Vreelandella piezotolerans: one gene and its partner. The protein of the gene in region 2 binds, or shares a complex with, the protein of the main gene of each other region. Links are inferred from orthologs where the notes say so. Each region holds a gene or a part of one and is shown on either strand. Other genes may lie near its edges.

What was found. The genes of interacting proteins can lie anywhere in the genome.
Region 1: the proteins of trxB (region 2) and trxA are in contact, whole or in part, in a crystal structure (PDB 1F6M), measured with the Escherichia coli proteins. The link is inferred for Vreelandella piezotolerans from one-to-one orthologs.

Annotation. Positions count from the first base shown.
Region 1 is NZ_CP048602.1:1,341,140-1,347,352, reverse strand. Bases 2,801-5,770 are described here. They hold trxA (thioredoxin), read left to right. Parts: upstream 2,801-4,078; coding sequence 4,079-4,462; downstream 4,463-5,770. Other genes in these bases: GYM47_RS06180 (AI-2E family transporter), read right to left, coding at 4,525-5,646; cysB (HTH-type transcriptional regulator CysB), read right to left, coding at 2,828-3,802. Outside these bases: GYM47_RS06205 (GntR family transcriptional regulator), read right to left, coding at 1-384; pabB (aminodeoxychorismate synthase component I), read left to right, coding at 637-1,995; GYM47_RS06195 (phosphoadenosine phosphosulfate reductase domain-containing protein), read left to right, coding at 2,114-2,734; GYM47_RS06175 (SIMPL domain-containing protein), read left to right, coding at 5,841-6,213. UniProt on the Escherichia coli protein: Participates in various redox reactions through the reversible oxidation of its active center dithiol to a disulfide and catalyzes dithiol-disulfide exchange reactions.
Region 2 is NZ_CP048602.1:3,242,357-3,250,354, forward strand. Bases 2,802-5,579 are described here. They hold trxB (thioredoxin-disulfide reductase), read right to left. Parts: upstream 4,777-5,579; coding sequence 3,826-4,776; downstream 2,802-3,825. Other genes in these bases: thiO (glycine oxidase ThiO), read right to left, coding at 2,802-3,144; GYM47_RS14895 (GspH/FimT family pseudopilin), read left to right, coding at 3,260-3,787; acnA (aconitate hydratase AcnA), read left to right, coding at 5,047-5,579. Outside these bases: GYM47_RS14880 (NAD+ synthase), read right to left, coding at 1-1,633; GYM47_RS14885 (PP0621 family protein), read left to right, coding at 1,777-2,037; more of thiO, read right to left, coding at 2,041-2,801; more of acnA, read left to right, coding at 5,580-7,794; GYM47_RS14910 (NAD-dependent malic enzyme), read right to left, coding at 7,864-7,998.

The sequences.
Region 1 (6,213 bases), 1.9 Mb from region 2 along the record:
GTCGCGCAGTCCTTGAATCTCCTCGGCCGACATGTGCTCCGCCGCCAACCGAGCCGCCATGCTCTCCAGAGCTTCACGCACGTCGAAAAGCTCCAGCAGCTCTTTCATGGAGAGTTTGACCACCCGTGCGCCCACATGGGGCACTCGCTCGATCAAGCGGTGCGCCTCCAAACGACGCATGGCTTCTCGCAGCGGCCCACGTGAGATACCGTAAGTTTTAGAGAGCCCAGGCTCGGTAATTTTGCTGCCCGGTGCCAATTCGCCACGTACGATATCGCTCTGTAACTGATGAAACACGCGCTCCGCGAGCGTACGCACCTCTGGCGACACCGGTTCAGCAGAGCCGTCATGGGAGGTCGAGGAAGTAGTTGCAAGTAACGTCATGGGGAATTGTCGACAATTAGGGAATAAAAGAACTTTAGCCCGCCGCATTTCCCTCGTCAACCATGCAAAAAGGCCGTTTTTGTTCACCTTTCGTTGCAAGTCCTTTCTTCACCGCCCAACCAATGTCAACAATCAGCGATGCCATATCCTGAATGGAGTTTGCTGCGTGAGAAAGGCGTCGACGGCCATACTGGTGTCATGAGGTTACGGCCTCTAAAATACGTCGCCCCCCACTGGCTTGGCGTTTGCTTCATGACAACGGCGTTGACGATTTCAGCCCTGCCCTACTCTACTGACCCTTTGGCGCTCTTCGCCAAATTGCGGCACCGCCCCGGCGCAGTGCTGCTTGATAGCGGCCGCCCAAAAGCGACGACCGGCCGTTTCGACATCGTCAGCAGCGATCCGCTGGCAACGCTGACAATGACCCCAGAGGGCGACACTCGACTGTCGTCTGACATGCTCACTCTTCCCGCCTCACTTGCCGAGGACGTAACCGCGCAACAGCAGTGGTTGATCGAACAGCTACCCGCGGTCAACGTAAAGAGCGAATTGCCTTTTCTGGGCGGGCTGATGGGCTACTGGAGCTATGACCTGGGCCGCAATCGCGCCGATATCGCCAGTCAACACCCTGCTGCCACTCGTCTCCCGTTATTACGTGTGGGGCTATTTGATTGGTGCATCACACTAGATCATGTCAAAGAGCAAGCGTGGTTCGTTGGCAGCCCGGCGCGACGTGAACAAGTAGCGGCATGGCTGGCGGCGCCCGACACGCCAACAACGCCTTTCAAGCTCACTCAGCGATTTTCCCCGGAGTTGACTCAGGCGGCCTACACCGAGCGTTTCGATGCCGTTCAGCGCTACATTCGTGCTGGGGACTGTTATCAAATTAACCTCGCCCAACGTTTTACAGCGCATTACGAAGGCGATGAGTGGCAAGCGTATCTTCAGTTGCGTAAAGCAACCCCCACGCCATTTTCTGGTTTTATGGCCTGGGGTCATCAGGCTGTGCTATCGCTCTCTCCCGAGCGCTTCATTCAAAGCCGTGACGGCTTAGTGGAAACACGCCCCATCAAAGGCACACGGCCACGAGGCAAAACGCCCGACCAGGACCGTGCCCTGGCGAATGATTTGCTCAGCAGCACCAAAGACCGTGCAGAGAACGTGATGATCGTGGATTTGCTGCGCAATGATTTGGGTCGCGTTTGTGTCCCCGGCTCCATTCGCGTGCCGCAGCTATGCCAGTTAGAGAGCTATCCCAACGTCCATCACTTAGTCAGCGTGGTGCAAGGCCAACTGGCGTCCCAACACTCACCGCTTTCATTGCTCACGGCAGCGTTTCCCGGCGGCTCGATTACCGGCGCACCCAAAATACGGGCAATGCAAATAATCGATGAACTGGAGCCCTGCCAGCGCAGCGTCTATTGCGGCAGCTTGGGCTATATCGACGTGCGCGGCAGCATGGATACGTCGATTGCCATACGCACAATGGTGGCTGACGATGGCGCTCTCCACGTGTGGGGCGGCGGCGGGTTGGTGGCAGATTCACAAGCCGAGGAAGAGTACACCGAGACATTGGACAAGATTCGTCATTTGATTGGCGCCTTGGAATAAACAAACTACTTTTTTAAATCCAAAAGAAATATAAAAGCCTAACCAAACGGTATTGGGGAGAAGTCCTTCGCTTTTGGTAGCCTAGAGACATTGCACGCTTTTTCACATAGGAGGCCGCATGTCCTCAACGCTCGAACAGATCAATCGCGATTTCGCCAACGACCCGCAAGGGCTTATCGAGTGGGCGTTCAGCCAGGGTGAGCGCCCTATTTGCACTACCAATTTTCGCCCCTTCGAAGCCGTCATTTTGCACATGGTGACGCAGGTGCGTCCGGATATTCCCATCGTATGGATGGATAGCGGCTATAACACCGAGGCGACCTATCAGTTCGCAGACGCACTCATTCAGCGTTTGAATTTGAACATCGTCAGCTTCCTACCCCAACGCACCCGCGCCCATCGTGAAGCCTTGGATGGGCCAATGCCTGGCATCGATGACCCGCGGCACAACGCCTTTACGCAAGAAGTGAAGCTAGAGCCTTTCGAACGGGCGCTTCGCGAGATGAAGCCTGACGTATGGTTCACAGCCCTGCGCGCCGAAGACACGCCAGAGCGAGCGAAAATGCAGGTCGTCAGCCGTAATAGCGACGGCTTACTGAAAGTGGCGCCGCTGCTTCAGTGGACGGCCAAAGATATGTACTACTACCTGGAAGCACATGATCTACCCAACAACTTCGACTACTTCGACCCCACCAAGGTGGAAGAGAAGCGCGAGTGCGGCCTACATCTTCAGCACTAAGATCAGCACGGATCAAAGCGCCACGTAACATAAAGTTCGTCATGCCTCCCTTCACCTGCTTCGGCCTAACTTCCGAAGCAGGTTTTTTTGGGATCAATACTCTGGCAGCTCGACGCCTTCGAACAGCGTCTGTTCGAAGCGCGGCCCGGCCATTAGCGCCTCATCCACTCGGTCACGGGTCAAATGCGGTGCAAAACGCGCTAGAAAATCGTACATGTAGCCACGCATGAAGGTCCCGCGCCGAATACCGATTTTCGTCGTCGAACTGGCAAACAGATGGCGGGCATCCAGGGCGACCAAATCACTATCCAGTGCCGGGTCGACCGCCATGTGCGCGACGATACCCACGCCCATTCCCAAGCGCACGTAGGTTTTGATCACGTCCGCGTCGGCCGCCGTTAGGACGACATTGGGCGTCAAGCCCTTGGCTTTGAACGCATCGTCGAGCTGAGAGCGTCCGGTAAAACCAAACACGTACGTCACTAGCGGGTGTTCGGCCAATGCGTCCAGGGTCAAGGGTCCGTCGAGGGTGGCCAGCGGGTGCTCCTTAGGCACCAGCACACAGCGATTCCAACGATAGCAGGGCAGCAACACTAGGTCGGTGAATAACTCCAATGACTCCGTGGCAATGGCAAAGTCCGCCTGCCCTTCGCTGACCATTTGAGCAATTTGTTTGGGCGTGCCCTGCTGCATGTGCAGCGCCACTTCAGGATACTTCAGCGTGAATTCGCTGATGATCGGTGGCAGCGCATAGCGCGCTTGTGTATGTGTGGTGGCAATCGCAAGGCTACCGCGACGCTCATCGCTGTGCTCTTGCGCTACTTGCTTGATGTTTTCGGTGAGTTTGAGTACCTGCCCCGCCAATTCGATGATCGACTGTCCGGCAGGCGTGACACGGGTGAGGTGTTTTCCGCTCCGAGCAAAAATCTCGACACCGAGCTCATCTTCCAGCAGGCGAATCTGTTTGGAAATGCCCGGCTGGGAAGTAAATAAACTTTGAGCTGTCGCCGAGACATTGAGGTTGTGTCGATTGACTTCCCAAATATAGCGAAGTTGCTGTAGCTTCATATCCTCACCTTATTGTCTATGCCGTAAGCACGTCATAGCGCATCCTCGTGCTGCGACTCCGTGCTTGGCCAAGCACCCGATAACCGTGCTTCAATGAGCACATTTTTGAATAAAAAAACGCCTCATAATTCCCTTATAGTATAAAAAATAGCGCCTATGAACATCTATTAATTTTTTCTATTTAAGGCTGAATCGTATCAGGAATTTGCCAGCACCCTTCTCGCCCGCTAACATCTGGCAACTTGGCGCGGTGAAAGTGCGCTAATATATCGCGTAATGACCGTTGCTCCATTTGAGGCAACGAAACAGCAAGAGCAACGCAAACGGGAGAAGCAAATGGCTAATAATGTTGATGTCACCAACGCCAATTTCGAGCAAGAAGTCCTCAACGCCGAACAGCCTGTCCTGCTGAAATTCTGGGCCCCCTGGTGCGGCCCATGTAAAGTCATGGCGCCTGTTGTCGATGAAGTGGCCGCCGAGCGTGGCGACAACTTGAAAGTCGTCAGCGTGAACGTTGACGATGCCCCGGAAATCGCTGCCGAGCAAGGTGTTCGCGGCGTCCCCACCGTCATGTTGTTCAAGTCGGGCACCAAGGTCGCTTCTCTAGTAGGTGCGCAGTCCAAGTCTCAGTTGACGCAGTTCATCGACCAGAACGCTTAAGCCGTTCACGTTACCGCTGGCATGGCCAGCGGTAACGACGCTTCCTCTTCTCCTTCTCCGCCTTATTCACGCTTCGACCATACACCTCGTCGCCAGGGTGGACGACGCGCATCGCCAGGTCGCCTTACCTGCACGTTCCGTTGCCTGCCAGGTCCTAACAAGTGAGCGATCCAGCGCGTTTGTGGATGGCTATCCAACGCGATTTTCAGCGTCATAGTGAGCACCACCGACAGCAACATACCCGCCGCACCAAAGATCCAACCCCACACCACTAGCGAGAGAAACGCCACGAACGTGGATAATCCCAGCGCTTGGCCCATCACTCGTGGCTCGATCAAGTTTCCCAAAATGAAGTTGATGACAAGATACGCTGAAGCCAATAAGAATGCCTGAAGTAAACCGCCATCCTGAGAGACCAAGAGCAACAGCACCGGCGGAATGGCCGCGAGCGCGGAACCGATATTGGGAATGAAGTTGAGCGCAAAGGCCAGCACTCCCCAGAGCAGCGGAAATTCCACGCCCACCATGAGGCATGAGAGCCACACCAGCACGCCGGTCGCCAAACTAATCACGGTCTTCACCGCCAAATAGCGCTTTAACGTCACACTGAACTCGCTGAACCGTTTGAGGCTCGGCGCCGGATTCTCTAGCGCGCGCGACACTTTATCGCGGAAGTGCAGTGTTTCGAACAGCATGAAGATCACCAGCAGTGCAACGATACTGCCCTGCATGAACAGCGAACCCAGCTCGCCCAGAAGCGTAGCGACCCAAGAACCGTCATCTTCCATGGCGAACATCGAACTGAGCTGATCAGGATCGATGGCCAGCCCGTGGGAGGCCAGCGTATTGAGAAGATCCCAATAGTGCTCGTAAAGCCTTGACTCGATATCCGGCAGCGCCTCGATGAACGTACTGAAACTGTTCACGACCAGTAAACCGATCAGGGAAAGAAAGCCCATCAACACCAGTAGCGTAATCAGCGCCGACATTCGTCGACTCAGGCCGCAGTGATGCAGCCACTGAACGGGAGAGGTACACACCACGGCGATGAATACCGCCAGCAGCAGCGGCACCAATAAATCGGCACCTATTTTCATACCCGCGATGATCACGACTAGCGCAGCAATCGCCAGGGTGGCGTTGAGGGGAATACTTCGATAATCCTCATCCGACAACTTCGACATAGCCCTTTCCTTAGCATGTTATCCATACATGATGGTCGTTTAGATGACGTTGCACAAACCATGCAAACATTCAGCAACCGCTTTTCGTTTTCGCTTAGCCTGTGAACTTTATGTCCACGCCCCCTTCAAAGCAGCGACATCTCACGCTATTTAGCGCACACAACGTATTGGCTCTCTCAGCAAGGAAGTGACCGATGAAAACAGCAACACACTCGTTGAAACGGCTTCGTCATGGCGTGCTGGCCGGCGCGTTACTAGCCCTTTTGGCAGCCCCTAGTGCACAAGCGGCACCACCCGCGCCCCCCAGCCTCAGCGTCCAGGCACAGTCGTGGGTAGAGGTCGAACCCGACAAGGCCACGCTCTCTGCTCGCCTTTGGGAAAACACGCCGGCAGTGTCCACCCTCGAAGAGACGGACAGCGCCGCGCTTGGCAGCGCTCGTGAACGCCTCGAAGAGCGTGCCAGTGAACTCATCACCGCCATGGAATCACTGGGCATCGAGCAGCGTGCGATCCACGCCGGCTCATTGAACGTTTACCCTGAGCACGTTGCAGGACCGCACAACGAAA
Region 2 (7,998 bases):
AATCGCCCGGCTGCCAGCCATTGACGATAGGGTAGCGGCGATCTCGCCCGAAGCCCCGCGGGGTCACTCGCACGCCTACCGGCGCCTGGCGGCGCTTGTACTCACAGCGATCCACCAGTTTGACGACCTTGTAGACATCCTCTTCCTCGAAGCCTGCAGCAATGATCGCCTCGGCACTCATGTCTCCCTCGATGTAGCGGACCAGAATGGCATCCAACACATCGTAGTCTGGGAGCGAATCGCTATCCTGCTGGTCGGGCGCAAGTTCGGCGCTGGGTGGACGCTCGATCACGCGCTCGGGAATGGCCGGCGACTGGGTATTGCGCCAGCGCGCCAGGCGGTATACCCAGGTTTTATAGACATCTTTGATGGCGTTGTAGCCCCCCACCATATCGCCATACAGCGTGGCATAGCCGACAGCCATTTCGCTCTTGTTGCCCGTGGTCAGCACCATCAGGCCTTTCTTGTTGGAGATCGCCATGAGCAGCACGCCACGGCAACGCGACTGAAGGTTCTCTTCGGTAGTATCGCGCTCGGTGCCTGCAAAACTCTCGGCCAGCGTCCCCATGAAGGCTTCGACCATGGGCTCTATGGGCATCACGTCATAATGAACGCCCAGCAGGGTCGCCTGTTCGGCCGCATCCTGCTTGGATATATCCGCAGTGTAATGGTAAGGCATCATGACCGCTTGTACCCGCTGCGGTCCCAGCGCATCCACCGCAATGGCCAGCGAGAGCGCCGAATCGATGCCGCCAGAAAGCCCCAGCACCACGCCTTTGAAACCGCTCTTGTTGACGTAGTCACGCAGGCCGGTCACCAGCGCGCAGTAAAGGCTTTCCTCGGGTTCCACATCTGGCTCGATTTCGCCAGCCTGGGGTTCCCAGACGTTCGCACTAGTTTGCAGGAGCTGAATGGGCATTAGCCCCGCCTGCCAGTAGGGCGCCAGTACCTTGAGTTGACCGTTGGCATCGACACAGCTAGAGCCACCGTCGAACACCAACTCGTCCTGGCCACCGATGGTATTGACGTACACGACGGGCAATTGCACGTCTTGGGCGCGCTGTTCTAGCAAGCGCAGCCGTTCGGCGGGCTTGTCTTGATGATAGGGCGAGGCGTTCAAACTGATCAATACTTCAGCCCCCGCCTCGCGCGCGGCCTTCACGGGCACACCTTCCCACAAGTCTTCGCAAATCAGTAGACCTAACTTGGCCCCTTTATGCTCGTACACCAGCGGCTCGGTGCCCGGCGTGAAGTAGCGCTGTTCATCGAACACTTGGTAATTGGGCAGCGCTTGTTTGGCGTACTCCGCCTCCCATTGGCCGTTGTAGAGCACCCCCGCCAAGTTGTAACACTTGCCTTCACGCACGCCGGGGTAACCAATGATGACCAGCACGTCGCGGGAGATTTTTTCCGCCATCGTGGCGCGCGCCTCACGCAAGCGGGTTTCCATGGAGGGACGCAACAGTAAATCTTCCGGCGGGTAGCCGGATAAAAACAGTTCAGGAAAGACGACGATATCCGCCCCATGCTCGATCCTCGCTTCACGCACCGCTTCGATGGCACGCGCGGCGTTGCCGGGAATATCGCCGACCAGCGGGTCGAGTTGGGCCATTACCAGCGTTAAGTCTTGCATGGGCGTCAAAATCTCTTGAGAATCTTCAGAATACGGTGGCATCTACCTAGTCGCTGCATTGTCCCGCAAGGCGTGCTCAGTGGCAAAGGTCATTGTTACGAATGCCATGTCGTCGCCTTTTCCCACCAGGGGAGCCATTGAGGATGAACCTATTGATCATTCGGCTAATTATCTTTGCCGCGCTGTTTTATGTAGGCCTGAAGCTTTACGGACTCTATCGCCAACGCAAGCTGGCCCATCAGCAGCAGGCACCGTCGCGCCACGAAGGCGGCAACATGGTGCGCTGCCGCTGGTGCGACGTTCACGTGCCAGAGAACGAGGCGCTACGTGACGTCGAGCAGTGGTTCTGCTGTAGCGCTCACCGTGACCGCTTCCTACAAGAGCAGGAAGACAATCGTCGCTAGCGATCATGGCCACGCCAAGCGCTCGGCCGTTGGCTGGTAAGGTGTTGGGTCCAGCAAGGGTTTGCGCCCCAGCACTTGATCGACCAGTAGATGCGTCGAAGCAGGCGCCAGCACCAAGCCATTCCGATAATGCCCGGCATTGACAAACACATTGGGAAACTCGGGCAGCGCGCCAATGAACGGTATACCTTCCGGCGAGCCGGGGCGCAGCCCCGCCCAATGGTACGCAACAGGGCAATCGGCTAACGCAGGGATAATGTTTTCCGCACTCCGCTTGAGCGATGCCAACGCCTCTTCATCGGTGGTTTTATCGAAGCCCGCCTCTTCCAAGGTAGACCCCACGAGCAGCAAACCATCGCTACGTGGAATCACGTAGCGACCATCCTTGAGCACTACGCGCTGGACTAAACCTGGCGGCGCTTGATAAGCGATCATTTGTCCTTTGACGGGCCGAACCGGCAATCGCACGTTCAGCCCGTCAAGCACGCTTGCGCTCCAGGCCCCGCCACATACGATGAACTGCTCTGCTAGCTGGTCACCTCGGCTCGTCGCAACCCCCACTACGCGGCCTTGACGCTGCAGAAAACCTTCGACACGACACGCCTCGATCAGCGTCACGTGAGACAGGGCAGCCAAACGAGCGCGCAGCGCCTGGCCCAAGCGCGGGTTGCGCACGCTGCCTAGTGTGGGCATCCAGAGCGCACTGCCTTCGGGAGTAGCAGCTTCAGGCTCTTTATGATGAACGAAAGCGGCGGTGACTCGCTCTAGCGGCTTGCCGAGTTGTCGCGCCCAGTGCAAGGCCGCCTCGTCATCGTCCACATTCAAGTAGAGCAAGCCCTTTTGCCGATACTCCGGGTCGATACCGGTCTCTTCCAACAAGCGCAGGGCTAGCGTGGGATAGGCGCCCTCTGACCAGCGCGACAGCTGAGACACCGGCTCACCATAACGCCAGGGATAGAGCGGCGAAACGATCCCGCCGCCTGCCCAGGATGCCTCTTTTCCGCAAGTTCCGCGCTCGATGAGCGTGACCCGCTGACCAGCGTCCGCTAGCTGAAGTGCCGTCATCATTCCGATCACGCCACCTCCTAAAATTAAGAGATTGCTCACAACGTTTGTCCGTTTTGGCTTACATAAAAAGTGCGCGGTGCCCCCTAGGATCAACAAGATCACGCAACGTTAACCAGCGCAACGAGCATCGCGCTCGTCGACAGGAGGTCAAGCGATGAAATGCGGTGGCACGCACGGGCAGCACTCGTCCTATCAGCGGGGGTTTACACTCATCGAGATGTTGGTGGCGATGCTGTTGATGACCGCCATGATAGCGTGGCTGACACCAAGCGTTCAGGCACTGAGTCACCACAGCCTTCTCAATAGCGAAGTAAGCCGCCTGCGCTCTGCGTTTGCCCTGGCCAGACATACGGCCATTTCACAACGTACGAAGGTGACCGTGTGTCCGGCAAGCGCAAACCTCACCACCTGTGCGTCGACGTGGGGCGACGCACTGGTCGTCATAAAGGGAGACGTCGAGGACGGCTTTCAACCGGACGATATCCTGCGCGTCTTTCCCGGGCAGGCGGCGTCTTACACCACCTATAGCCGCGGCTGGCGACACGTTCGATATAACGTGCTGGGCCATACCAGTGGCTACAACGGCAGCTTCGCGATATGCGCCACACAAGCAGAAGGAAAACGGTTGGTACTCAGCCAGTTAGGCAGGTTACGCGTGGATGAGGCACCTATCGACTGCTAAGATCGCCAACAGGTGCTCTCCTCCAGAATGCAGCTACATTAAGCAATGCCATCCAGATAGCGTTCGGCATCCAGGGCTGCCATACAGCCGCTGCCTGCCGAGGTGATCGCCTGGCGATAGATATGGTCCATCACGTCGCCACAGGCAAATACGCCCGGCACGCTCGTAGCCGTTGCATTGCCTTCACTGCCCGATGTCACTTTGATATAGCCACCGTTCATCTCCAACTGCCCTTCGAAGATGCCCGTATTGGGACTATGGCCGATGGCAATGAATAGCCCCGGCGCGTGAATCTCTTTCGTGCTGCCATCCTTGGTGGACTTGACTCTTACGCCGGTCACGCCGGTGTTATCCCCTAACACCTCCTCGACTTCGTAGAACCACTCCAGGGCAATTTTACCCGCCTCGGCTTTCTCAAAGAGCTTGTCTTGCAGGATTTTTTCCGCGCGCAGGGTATCGCGGCGATGCACCAGCGTGACCTTGGAAGCGATGTTAGACAAGTAGAGTGCTTCTTCGACCGCCGTATTGCCCCCCCCAACGACGACGACCTCTTGATTGCGGTAGAAAAAACCATCGCACGTCGCACAGGCCGACACGCCCTGCCCCATGAACTGTTGCTCGGTGGGTAAGCCCAGATAGCGTGCACTGGCACCGGTGGCGATGATCAGCGCATCACAGGTATAGGTGCCACTATCGCCTTTTAGGGTATAGGGTTTTTCAGCTAAGCTGACTTCATTGATATGATCGAACAGCACCTCGGTGTTGAAACGCTCGGCATGCTGCTTCATGCGCTCCATCAACGCCGGCCCCTGGACACCGTCGGCATCACCAGGCCAGTTATCCACGTCGGTCGTGGTGGTCAATTGGCCACCTGCCTGCATCCCGGTAATGAGCAGGGGCTTGAGGTTGGCACGCGCGGCATACACCGCCGCAGTGTAGCCTGCTGGGCCAGACCCAAGAATAATCAAACGTTCATGACGTGTTTCCATGACACCACCTTTGTCACAATTGAGCAGATAACGTTGCAAGAGAGTCTGCCTGAAATGGCGTCAAGTACAAGCGATTACAAGGGCTCGCCTAAGCTATTAGGCGAAGACGGCTTGAAAGCGCACCGTGAAACACCCATGTCTGATTAATCAGCCATACTGATATTACGTCAGTCGTCGTTAAACCCCACGATGAGACCGCCATAGCCAACATCGCCATACCCAGATAAACAGTGACCGTCGCGCAACGCCAAGCAATCAGAGGAGAATGGAATGAGCAAGATACCCAACACGCTTCATACCTTGACGGCAGGAAGCCAAGAGTATCACTACTACAGCCTGCCCACGGCGGCTGAGACGCTAGGCAATATCGACCGACTGCCCAAGACGCTCAAAATCCTGCTCGAAAATCAGCTGCGTTTTGCAGACGATGAGAGCGTCGAGCGGGACGATATGCAGGCGCTGGTGGACTGGCAAAAAGAGGGCAAATCCAGCCGTGAAATTGGCTACCGGCCGGCGCGGGTATTGATGCAAGACTTTACCGGTGTGCCTGGCGTGGTCGACCTCGCCTCCATGCGCGCGGCGGTGGAAAAGCTGGGCGAAGACCCTGCCCGCATCAACCCACTCTCTCCAGTGGACTTGGTGATCGACCACTCGGTGATGGTCGATAAGTTCGGTCATCCGACGGCGTTTCAAGAAAACGTCGATATCGAGATGCAGCGAAACGGCGAGCGCTACGAATTCCTACGTTGGGGCCAGAAAGCCTTCGACAACTTCAGCGTCGTGCCACCCGGCACCGGGATTTGCCACCAAGTGAACCTGGAGTACCTAGGCCGCACGGTGTGGACCAAAGAGGAAGATGGCAAGACCGTTGCCTACCCCGACACGCTCGTAGGAACCGACTCTCACACCACCATGATCAACGGCCTGGGTGTGCTGGGCTGGGGGGTGGGCGGCATCGAAGCGGAGGCCGCCATGCTGGGCCAACCGGTCTCCATGCTCATTCCGGAAGTGATTGGCTTCAAACTGACCGGCAAACTGCGGGAAGGTATTACTGCCACGGACCTCGTTCTCACCGTGACTGAAATGCTGCGCAAAAAAGGCGTGGTCGGTAAGTTCGTCGAATTTTATGGCGACGGCTTAAAAGACCTGCCGCTAGCGGACCGCGCCACCATTGCCAATATGGCCCCTGAGTATGGCGCCACCTGTGGCTTCTTCCCGGTGGATGACGAAACGCTCAACTACCTACGCCTAACCGGCCGTGAAGATAGCCAGATTGCCCTGGTCGAGGCTTACAGCAAGGCCCAGGGCCTGTGGCGTGAGCCGGGCGATGAGCCGATTTTCACGGACACGCTCAGCCTGGACATGAACGAGGTAGAGGCCAGCCTAGCGGGCCCCAAACGCCCGCAGGACCGTGTTGCACTCAAAGATATGGTCAGTGCGTTTGGCAAGGTCATGGAAGAAGACGGCAAGGCGCTGCCCAGCACCGAAAAGGGCAAGCTAGCCTCTGAAGGCGGCCAGACCGCCGTGGGCATCGACCGCAGCTACGAACACGACTTCAAACACAGTGATAGCCAGACCGTCACGATGGGCGAGCAGGACTTCAGCCTGGACCCCGGTGCCGTGGTCATTGCGGCGATTACGTCGTGCACGAACACCTCGAACCCCAGCGTGATGATGGCAGCAGGCTTGTTGGCGCGTAACGCCCGTGAGAAGGGCTTGACCACCAAACCTTGGGTGAAAACATCGCTCGCGCCCGGCTCCAAAGTCGTCACCGACTATCTCGCCGCGGCCAGCCTCGACGATGACCTGGATGCGCTGGGCTTCAACCTCGTGGGCTACGGCTGTACCACCTGTATCGGCAACTCAGGCCCCCTGCCAGAAGAGATCGAAAAAGCCATCAACAATGGCGACCTCACCGTGGCATCGGTGCTGTCGGGCAACCGCAACTTCGAAGGCCGCGTTCATCCCCTGGTCAAAACCAACTGGCTGGCATCGCCGCCCCTGGTCGTTGCCTATGCACTAGCGGGCAACGTGCAGTGCAACTTGACCACCGACCCGCTCGGCCAGGACAGCGACGGCAACCCGGTGTATCTGAAAGACATCTGGCCTTCGCAGGCCGATATCGCCAGCGCCGTCGAGAAGGTGAACACCGAGATGTTCCGCAAGGAGTACGGTGCCGTCTTCGAAGGCGATGAGACGTGGAAAGCCATCAAAGTGCCGGAGGGTAAGGTCTACGAGTGGCCGGAATCGACCTATATTCAGCACCCGCCCTTCTTTGAAGGCATGCAGCGGGAGCCAGACACCATCGAGGACGTGAAAAATGCGCGTGTCCTGGCGATGCTTGGCGACTCCGTCACTACCGACCACATCTCTCCAGCGGGCTCCATCAAGCCCGACAGCCCCGCCGGCCGCTACCTACAAGAGCACGGCGTGAAGCCGGTTGACTTCAACTCCTACGGCTCGCGCCGGGGCAACCATGAAGTCATGATGCGCGGCACCTTCGCCAACGTGCGGATCAAAAACGAAATGCTCGACGGCGTGGTAGGCGGCGAAACGCGCCATGTGCCGAGTGGTGAACAGATGGCCATCTACGATGCCGCCATGAAATACAAAGAGGAAGGCACGCCGTTAGTGGTCATTGCCGGTAAAGAGTATGGCACCGGCTCCTCGCGTGACTGGGCAGCCAAAGGCACCCGACTGCTGGGCGTGCGTGCTGTGATCGCCGAGTCCTTCGAACGCATCCACCGCTCTAACCTGATCGGCATGGGCGTGGTACCGCTGCAATTCCCGGAAGGCGAAAGTCGTGAGAGCCTGGGATTAACGGGGGATGAAGAGATCTCGATTGCGGGGTTGAGCGATTTGAGCCCCGGCGGTAACGTTCAGGTCGTGATTAAAAATAGTGACGGCGAACGTACCGTTGATGCCAAGTGCCGAATTGATACCGTCAATGAGCTGGCGTACTACCGTCACGGTGGTATCCTTCACTACGTGCTGCGCAAGATGATCGGCGCAGCCTAAAGGTACGACCTACCAATGCTTGCATCGCCCCCACCTCGGTGGGGGCTTTTTTTTGATCGGGTGCCGAGATTAGAAGGCGCGGCGGCGATAGAAACGATACTCCGGCGACCAGCACGCAGACTCGATACGCTCGCGCAGCGCGGTACCGCTGGTTTTCAACGCGACGCCGTTTTGCTGCGCCTGTGCCGCCACCTCGAAGGCTAT